2 regions of the Thalassospira lucentensis genome follow, and region 1 is predicted to be linked to the other one. Evidence: predicted binding sites of a transcription regulator. Region 1 holds the regulator's gene; the other holds the start of a gene.

What was found. Region 1 encodes PhoB, which activates phosphate uptake and scavenging genes when phosphate is short. Its sites were predicted from a motif close to TNTCATAAAACTGTCA; they were not measured.
Region 2: phnC (phosphonate ABC transporter ATP-binding protein) is a predicted target of PhoB. The motif match lies at 2,117-2,132, and genes of this name have one in related genera.

What each region holds. Positions count from the first base shown of each region.
Region 1 covers NZ_CP136684.1:1,020,505-1,024,129, reverse strand. The annotation lists gene pstB (phosphate ABC transporter ATP-binding protein PstB) at 1-666, shown strand, start outside; gene phoU (phosphate signaling complex protein PhoU) at 689-1,411, shown strand; gene phoB (phosphate regulon transcriptional regulator PhoB) at 1,429-2,124, shown strand; gene R1T41_RS05365 (cation:proton antiporter) at 2,186-3,625, opposite strand, start outside.
Region 2 covers NZ_CP136684.1:1,912,435-1,916,059, forward strand. The annotation lists gene R1T41_RS09415 (BCCT family transporter) at 1-106, shown strand, start outside; gene R1T41_RS09420 (META domain-containing protein) at 184-648, opposite strand; gene R1T41_RS09425 (Ldh family oxidoreductase) at 910-1,902, shown strand; gene phnC (phosphonate ABC transporter ATP-binding protein) at 2,205-3,044, shown strand; gene phnD (phosphonate ABC transporter substrate-binding protein) at 3,119-3,625, shown strand, end outside.

The DNA.
Region 1 (3,625 bases):
GTTACTGCGCTGATCGGTCCGTCGGGCTGCGGCAAATCGACCTTCCTGCGCTGCATGAACCGCATGAATGACACGATTGACGGTGTCACGATCAACGGCAAGGTGACGCTTGATGACCGTGACATCTATGACAAGGCCATCGACGTTGTTCAGTTGCGTGCCCGTATCGGCATGGTGTTCCAGAAACCGAACCCCTTCCCGAAATCGATCTATGACAATGTGGCCTATGGTCCGCGTATTCATGGTCTGGTGAACTCGCGGGACGAGCTTGACGAGATCGTCATGACCTCGCTTGAACGGGCAGGCCTTCTGAAAGAAGTCAAAGACCGCCTGCCGGAACCGGCGACCGGTCTTTCGGGTGGGCAGCAGCAGCGCCTTTGCATCGCACGTGCGGTTGCCGTTAGCCCGGAAGTCATCCTGATGGATGAGCCGTGCTCGGCGCTTGACCCGATTGCGACCGCAAAGGTCGAAGAACTGATCGACGAGCTTCGTTCGAACTACACCATTGTGATCGTGACGCACTCCATGCAGCAGGCGGCCCGCGTGTCGCAGCGCACGGCGTTCTTCCACCTCGGCAAGCTGGTCGAAGTGGGCGAAACCGATCAGATTTTCACCAATCCCAAGGACGAACGCACCAAGGGATACATCACGGGTCGCTTCGGTTAATTCCGGGCAGGAGTATTATTAGATGGCCGACGAAAAACACCATATCGTCAGTTCGTTTGACGAAGAACTGACCCGTTTGAACAATATCATCTCGCAGATGGGCGGGCTTGCCGAAAGCCAGCTGATTTCTGCGATCCGCGCAATCGTGAAGCGGGATTCGGAACTGGCCGAAAAGGTCATTATTTCCGATCATCGTATCGATACGCTGGAACAGGAAGTACAGGATTTTGCCGTACGTCTTCTGGCCCTGCGCCAGCCGATGGCAGATGACCTGCGTCAGGTGGTGACAGCGCTTAAACTTTCCAACGATCTGGAACGTATTGGCGATCTGGCGAAAAACATTGCCAAGCGCGCGCAGGTTCTCAACCAGGTGCCGCCGATCCGTCCGGTTCAGGTGATCCCGAACATGGCGAAGCTGTGCCAGGAAATCATCAAGGACGTTCTGGACGCCTATATCGAAGGCGATGCGGAAAAGGCCCAGCGTGTATGGGCGCGTGATCAGGAAGTTGACGATATGTATAACTCCCTGTTTCGTGAATTGCTGACCTATATGATGGAAGATCCGCGTAACATCACGGCATCGACCCATCTGCTGTTTATTGCCAAGAACATCGAACGTATTGGCGATCACGCGACCAATATCGCCGAAACGATCTATTACCGGATCAAGGGTGAAGACCTGCCGATGGATACTCGGCCAAAAAATGACGCGGCGAATTTCGCTGTCGTAGAACCGAATGAGTGACACTGGAGCATAGGAAGATGGACCCAACGGTTCTTATCGTCGAGGACGAAGCTGCAATCGTAACCATGTTGCGCTACAACCTCGAACGCGAGGGGATGCAGGTTGTCGAAGCCGGAGACGGTGACGAAGCGTTGAAGATTCTGGCTGAAACCCATGTCGACCTGGTCCTTCTGGACTGGATGTTGCCGGTAATGTCGGGGATCGAGGTTTGCCGCCAGATCCGCCGGAAACCGGAAAGCCGCGATTTGCCGGTGATTATGGTTACCGCGCGTGGCGAAGAAGGTGACCGCATCCGTGGCCTTGATACCGGTGCCGACGATTATGTGACCAAGCCATTCGCGATTGGCGAATTGCTGGCGCGTATTCGCGCGTTGCTTCGCCGATCCGGCCCGGCGCAACCACAGGGGCAGTTGATCTATTCCGATATCGAAATGGATTTGGCTGCCCATCGTGTCAGCCGTAACGGCAAGGCCATACATCTTGGCCCGACCGAATTCCGTCTGCTGCGTTACTTCCTCGAACATCCGGGGCGGGTTTTCTCGCGCGAGCAGCTTCTGAACGCGGTTTGGGGTCCGAACATCTATGTCGAGACCCGAACGGTTGACGTACATATTCGCCGCCTGCGCAAGGCATTGAATGACGTCAAGGGAACGCGCGATGTGATCCGTACGGTTCGTGCCGCCGGTTACGCACTGGATGTCGAAGCCGCCTGATCGCGGTTATTCCGGAAGGTGAAACGAAAAACCCCCATCTTTATGATGGGGGTTTTTGTTTTCAGGTGGTTTTCCTGGATTTTACCGGTTTGGCCGATTTTGATGCCGGATCTTCGGCTTTCTGGCGCGCGGTGCGTGGCGCCAGTTCGTTCATCAGAAGCATATCGGCACGACGGAACTTGGCAATTTCGGTATCGATATCTTCCTGCGGGATGTCGCAGGCGGCCAAAACATGGTCGGACAGGCGCAAACCGGTTTCGAGTACTTCGGGGATGGCGGCATCCGCACCGCTGCGTGACAGGGGACCGATATGTGTGATGTCCTGGGCACGGGCAAAGATTTTCAGATGTGGATAATGCTGTCGCAGCAAGGCGACGGTCTTTTCGGTTGCGTGCGGGTTGCCCATGGCAACGGCGGCAATATGGGCCTGTTCTGTATGGGCCGCTCGGAATGTTTCCGGACGTGATCCATCTGCAAAATAAACCGGCAGACCTTCGGCACGGCCGCGTGAAACCTGCTGGGCATCGGATTCAAGAACGATGAACGGGATATCCTTGGTACGCAGCAGACGGGCCAGAACCCGGCCGACACGCCCGCAACCAATCACCAGAACATGCTTCTGAATGCCATCGGTTTCATCTGAAATTTCGCTGAGCTGATCGTTTTCCTTGGGATGAAGTTTCTGTTCGATCCGGTGGCCCAGTGAAATCAGGGAGGGGGTCAAACCCATCGAAATCGCGACAACCGGGATCAGCATCACGGCGATATCAATCGGAACCGCGCCATTCTGCGATGCCAGTGCCAGCATGACGAAGGCGAATTCGCCACCTGCGGCCAGGCTCATGGCAACCCGGATCGATGATGCCCGGTTAAAGCCGATCAGCAGGGATAACCCGAAAAGGACCGCCGCCTTAACGACCAGCAACCCGATCAGCCATAAAATGATGGTACCGGCCTGACCAATGACGACATTGGCATTCACCGACATGCCGACCGACATGAAGAACAGCGACAGGAAAACCCCGCGAAATGGCGAAATGTCGGCTTCGATCTGATGGCGGAATTCGGTTTCGGCCAGCATCACCCCGGCGATGAAGGCACCAAGCGCCATCGAAAGACCGGCGGCTTCGGTCAGGGTACTGGCAGCCAGAACGACAAACAGGGTGCCGATGGCAAAAAGTTCGGGATTTTTAAGGGACGCAATATAACGAAACAGCCGTGGCAGCAGATAACGACCGGCAAGCAGCAGGACGGCAACAGCGCCGACCCCACTTAACGCACTGATCCATGGGCTGGTTTCGGTTCCGGCCTTGCCTGCGGCCTGCACCATGATCAGGAAGGGACCAACCGCAACGTCCTGCAACAGCAGGATGGCAAGGGCTGCACGGCCGAAACGGGTATGCAGCTGGCGCTCATCGGAAAGCTGTTTAAGGATAATGGCTGTTGATGACAGGGCCAGTGCTCCGGCAATCACGATGGAGGCAGGCATATCGTAATTGAT
Region 2 (3,625 bases), 890 kb from region 1:
TGGCTCCCTGCAGGCGATGGCGGTTTCAACCGGGTTCCCGTTTGCCATCGTGCTTTTGCTGGCGTGTTATTCCATCATTCAGGGATTGCGTAGCGAACCGCGATAGGTTGCCGACAGACCAACGCAAAAGGGGCGCAGTGATCTGCGCCCCTTTTTTACGGGTTCGTGTGATCCCTGTTCCGCCTATGGCTGGATCGGTTCGAACGTCATGATGGATTTGGCGCTGCCATCCACCAGCATCAGGTCGCCGTCCTGTACTTTCCAGCCTTTGACATCTGCCATGGCGGCGATAAAGGCGTCTTCGATCTCCATCGCGTCTTCCATGCACATCATTTTGGTGCTGCCGAGCGGGGAGACATCAAGGGCGGTATCCTTGCGGGTGTAACTGCCGAAATAGCGGTTGCAGCCGGTCGATCCGGCAATTTTCCCGTCATTGGTAAAGTTGACGCTGGCAAGGATCGGGGTCATCGGGGTCAGGCTTTTGTCTTTCGCCTCAATTCGCATCAGCTGCCAGTCGCGACCGGCGATGGCCGACCAGTCGGCGGGTGATTTTTCCTCGGCCGGTTTGGTTGTGGCAGCACAACCGGCAAGCCACAGGCTGCTGGCGATGCCAAATGCCGCGAAGGTTAATGAGGTTACTTTGCGCATTCGAAATATCCTGTGTTTGGAATCTGTCCCGGTCTGACTGCCGCGTTTCGGGCGGCATGAACCGTGGCGGGATACTCATACGACTTTGCGGCGAAATTTTAGCATATTCGAGCTCCGGTTTTATAGTGCAGTCGTAGGGGTTTTGCCGAATGGTTTTGCAGGGTTGCGGTGCACAAGACCTTTGCGTCGGGGCATTCGCGCGGCTAATGTATCCGGGCCCGCCATCATTATCTTCCCGCCACCATCTTTAAGGTCACCATCATGAAGCTTGCCCTGTCTGACGCACATGCGCTTGTGTGCAATACCCTGCTGCGCTGCAACGTTGATCCCGACAATGCCGGATCGGTTGCGACCGCCCTGGTCACGGCCGAGGCCGCAGGACAGGGCGGGCATGGTTTGCGCCGCGTTCCGGCCTATGCCGCGCAGGCGCGTGCGGGCAAGGTTGACGGGCATGCCAAGCCGGTGGCCGATCAGCCGTTTCCGGCCGTTTTGCGGATTGATGCGCGGTTCGGATTTGCCTATCCGGCGCTTGATCTGATGATCGAACGATTGCCCGATATTGCGCGCAGTCAGGGGATTGCGGTCGCGGCAATCCATAAGTCGCACCATGCCGGGGTGATGGGACTTACCGTGGAAAAGCTGGCCGAGGCGGGGCTGGCGGCGATGATGTTTGCCAATGCGCCAGCCGCGATGGCGCCGTGGGGTGGTCGCCGCCCGATGTTTGGCACCAACCCGATTGCCTTTGCCACGCCGATTGGCGATGGCGATCCGATCGTGATTGATCTGGCCCTGTCCAAGGTGGCGCGCGGCAAGATCATGGCGGCCAAGCAGAAGGGCGTTCCGATCCCTGATGACTGGGCATTGGATGTTGACGGCAATCCGACGACGGATGCCGTCAGGGCGCTTGAAGGCACGATGGTCCCGGCGGGTGGGGTCAAGGGGGCGGCCCTTGCCATGATGGTTGAAATGCTGGCCGCCGGATTGACCGGGGCACAATTCGGGCATCAATCGTCGTCGCTTTTTGATGACAAGGGCGCGCCACCGGCATTGGGTCAGATGGTGATTGCCATTGATCCGGTTGCGGTCGGCGGGGCGGGGATCATTGATCATTTGCACTATATTGCAGATGAAATCGCGCTGGAGGAAACCGTGCGCTTGCCGGGGCGGCGCGGGCAGAATGCGCGCCGGGATGCGGAAATTCAGGGGCTTGATATCGAAGATGATGTCATTGCCGCGATTGAGGCGATCAAGTAAATCCATCCGCGATCAGGCGCAATACAAGGCCCCGGCAGTTTCTTTCTGTCGGGGTTTTTCGTTTTTTGGCCCGTCCATATCCATATTTGTGAACACGGTCACAAGTAATAATTGAATTATTACATTGTTATTTCTTGGTGGTTCGATTTTTTATTTGATTGATATCTTGATGTATAGACAAGTTTGATTGTTGTCGGTGAAATGAAGGCGTCGTAATCATCGAACTGTAACATCACCGTCACCATAGAGTCGCGGATTGTGCGTAGCTTCTTGACCAGCGAAACACAAGCAGGCGGACTTTAATGCTGGTCGTAGACATATCCGGACTGAACAAGAGCTTCTCGCGCGATAAGCGGGCATTGAACAATGTCAGTTTACAGGTTCGCGAGGGCGAGATGGTCGCGCTGATCGGGGCGTCCGGTTCGGGCAAATCCACCCTTATCCGTCATATTGCCGGTTTGCTGCGTGGGGATCGCGATGGCGGCAAGATCGAGGTATTCGGTGAAGTCATCCAGCAGAATGGCCGTATTGCAAGGGGTGCGCGGAAGGTGCGTGCCGATATCGGCGTTGTGTTTCAGCAATTCAATCTGGTCAGCCGCCTGACGGTTCTGACCAATGTTCTGACCGGGATGCTGGGCCGTGTGCCTGCGTGGCGCGGATCATTATGCCTGTTTACCAAGGCTGAGCGCATGCGGGCGATGACCGCGTTAAAGCGTGTCGGTATCGATAGCCATGCGACAAAGAAGGCCCGCAATCTTTCGGGTGGGCAGCAGCAGCGTGCGGCGATTGCACGCACGATTACGCAGGGTGCGCGTCTTATCCTGGCCGACGAGCCGATTGCATCCCTTGACCCGGCGTCATCGCGCAAGGTGATGAATACGCTGGATCGGGTGAACCGCGAAGACAATGTCACGGTCATCGTGTCGCTGCATCAGGTCGATTATGCCCGTGATTATTGCGCACGCACCATTGCGATGCGCGATGGCGCGGTCGTGTTTGACGGGCCATCCACTGAACTGACGCCGGAGTTCCTGCGCGAACTTTACGGCGAATATTCTTCCGAGCTTTTCGCGTCTGCCCCGGATGACGTTCCGGCAAAGAGCAGGGTCGCGGAGAAGGATCTGGCTTTCGTTTCAAACTAGATCAGGACGATTTCTCTCTGCCTTACATCTCTTTTTATTTCACCTCTACCAACCAACCTGACGGGGGACTTCCCATGATCCGTAAAACAATTGCATCCGCAGCCCTTGCTGCCAGCATGCTGGCTTCGGGCTTTGCCCATGCCGATGTCGAATTCAAGCCGCTTGAAAAAGACCCGGAAACCATCGTGTTCGGCTTTATCTCGACTGAATCCAGCTCGAACCTGAAAGCTCAGTGGCAGCCGTTGATCGAGGATATGGAAGAAGCCCTTGGCAAGGATGTCGAAGCGTTCTTCGCGCCTGACTATGCCGGCATCATCGAAGGCATGCGTTTTGGCAAGGTTCACGTTGGCTGGTTCGGTAACAAGTCGGCCATGGAAGCCGTTGACCGTGCGGGCGGCGAAGTTTTCGTCCAGACGTCCAAAAGCGACGGCACGAACGGCTATTATTCCCACATCATCACCCAGGCCGATAACGACAAGCTCAACACGCTTGCCGACATGCTGAAATGCGATGGTTCGCTTAATTTCGGTATCGGTGATCCGAACTCGACCTCGGGCTTCCTGGTTCCGACCTATTACGTC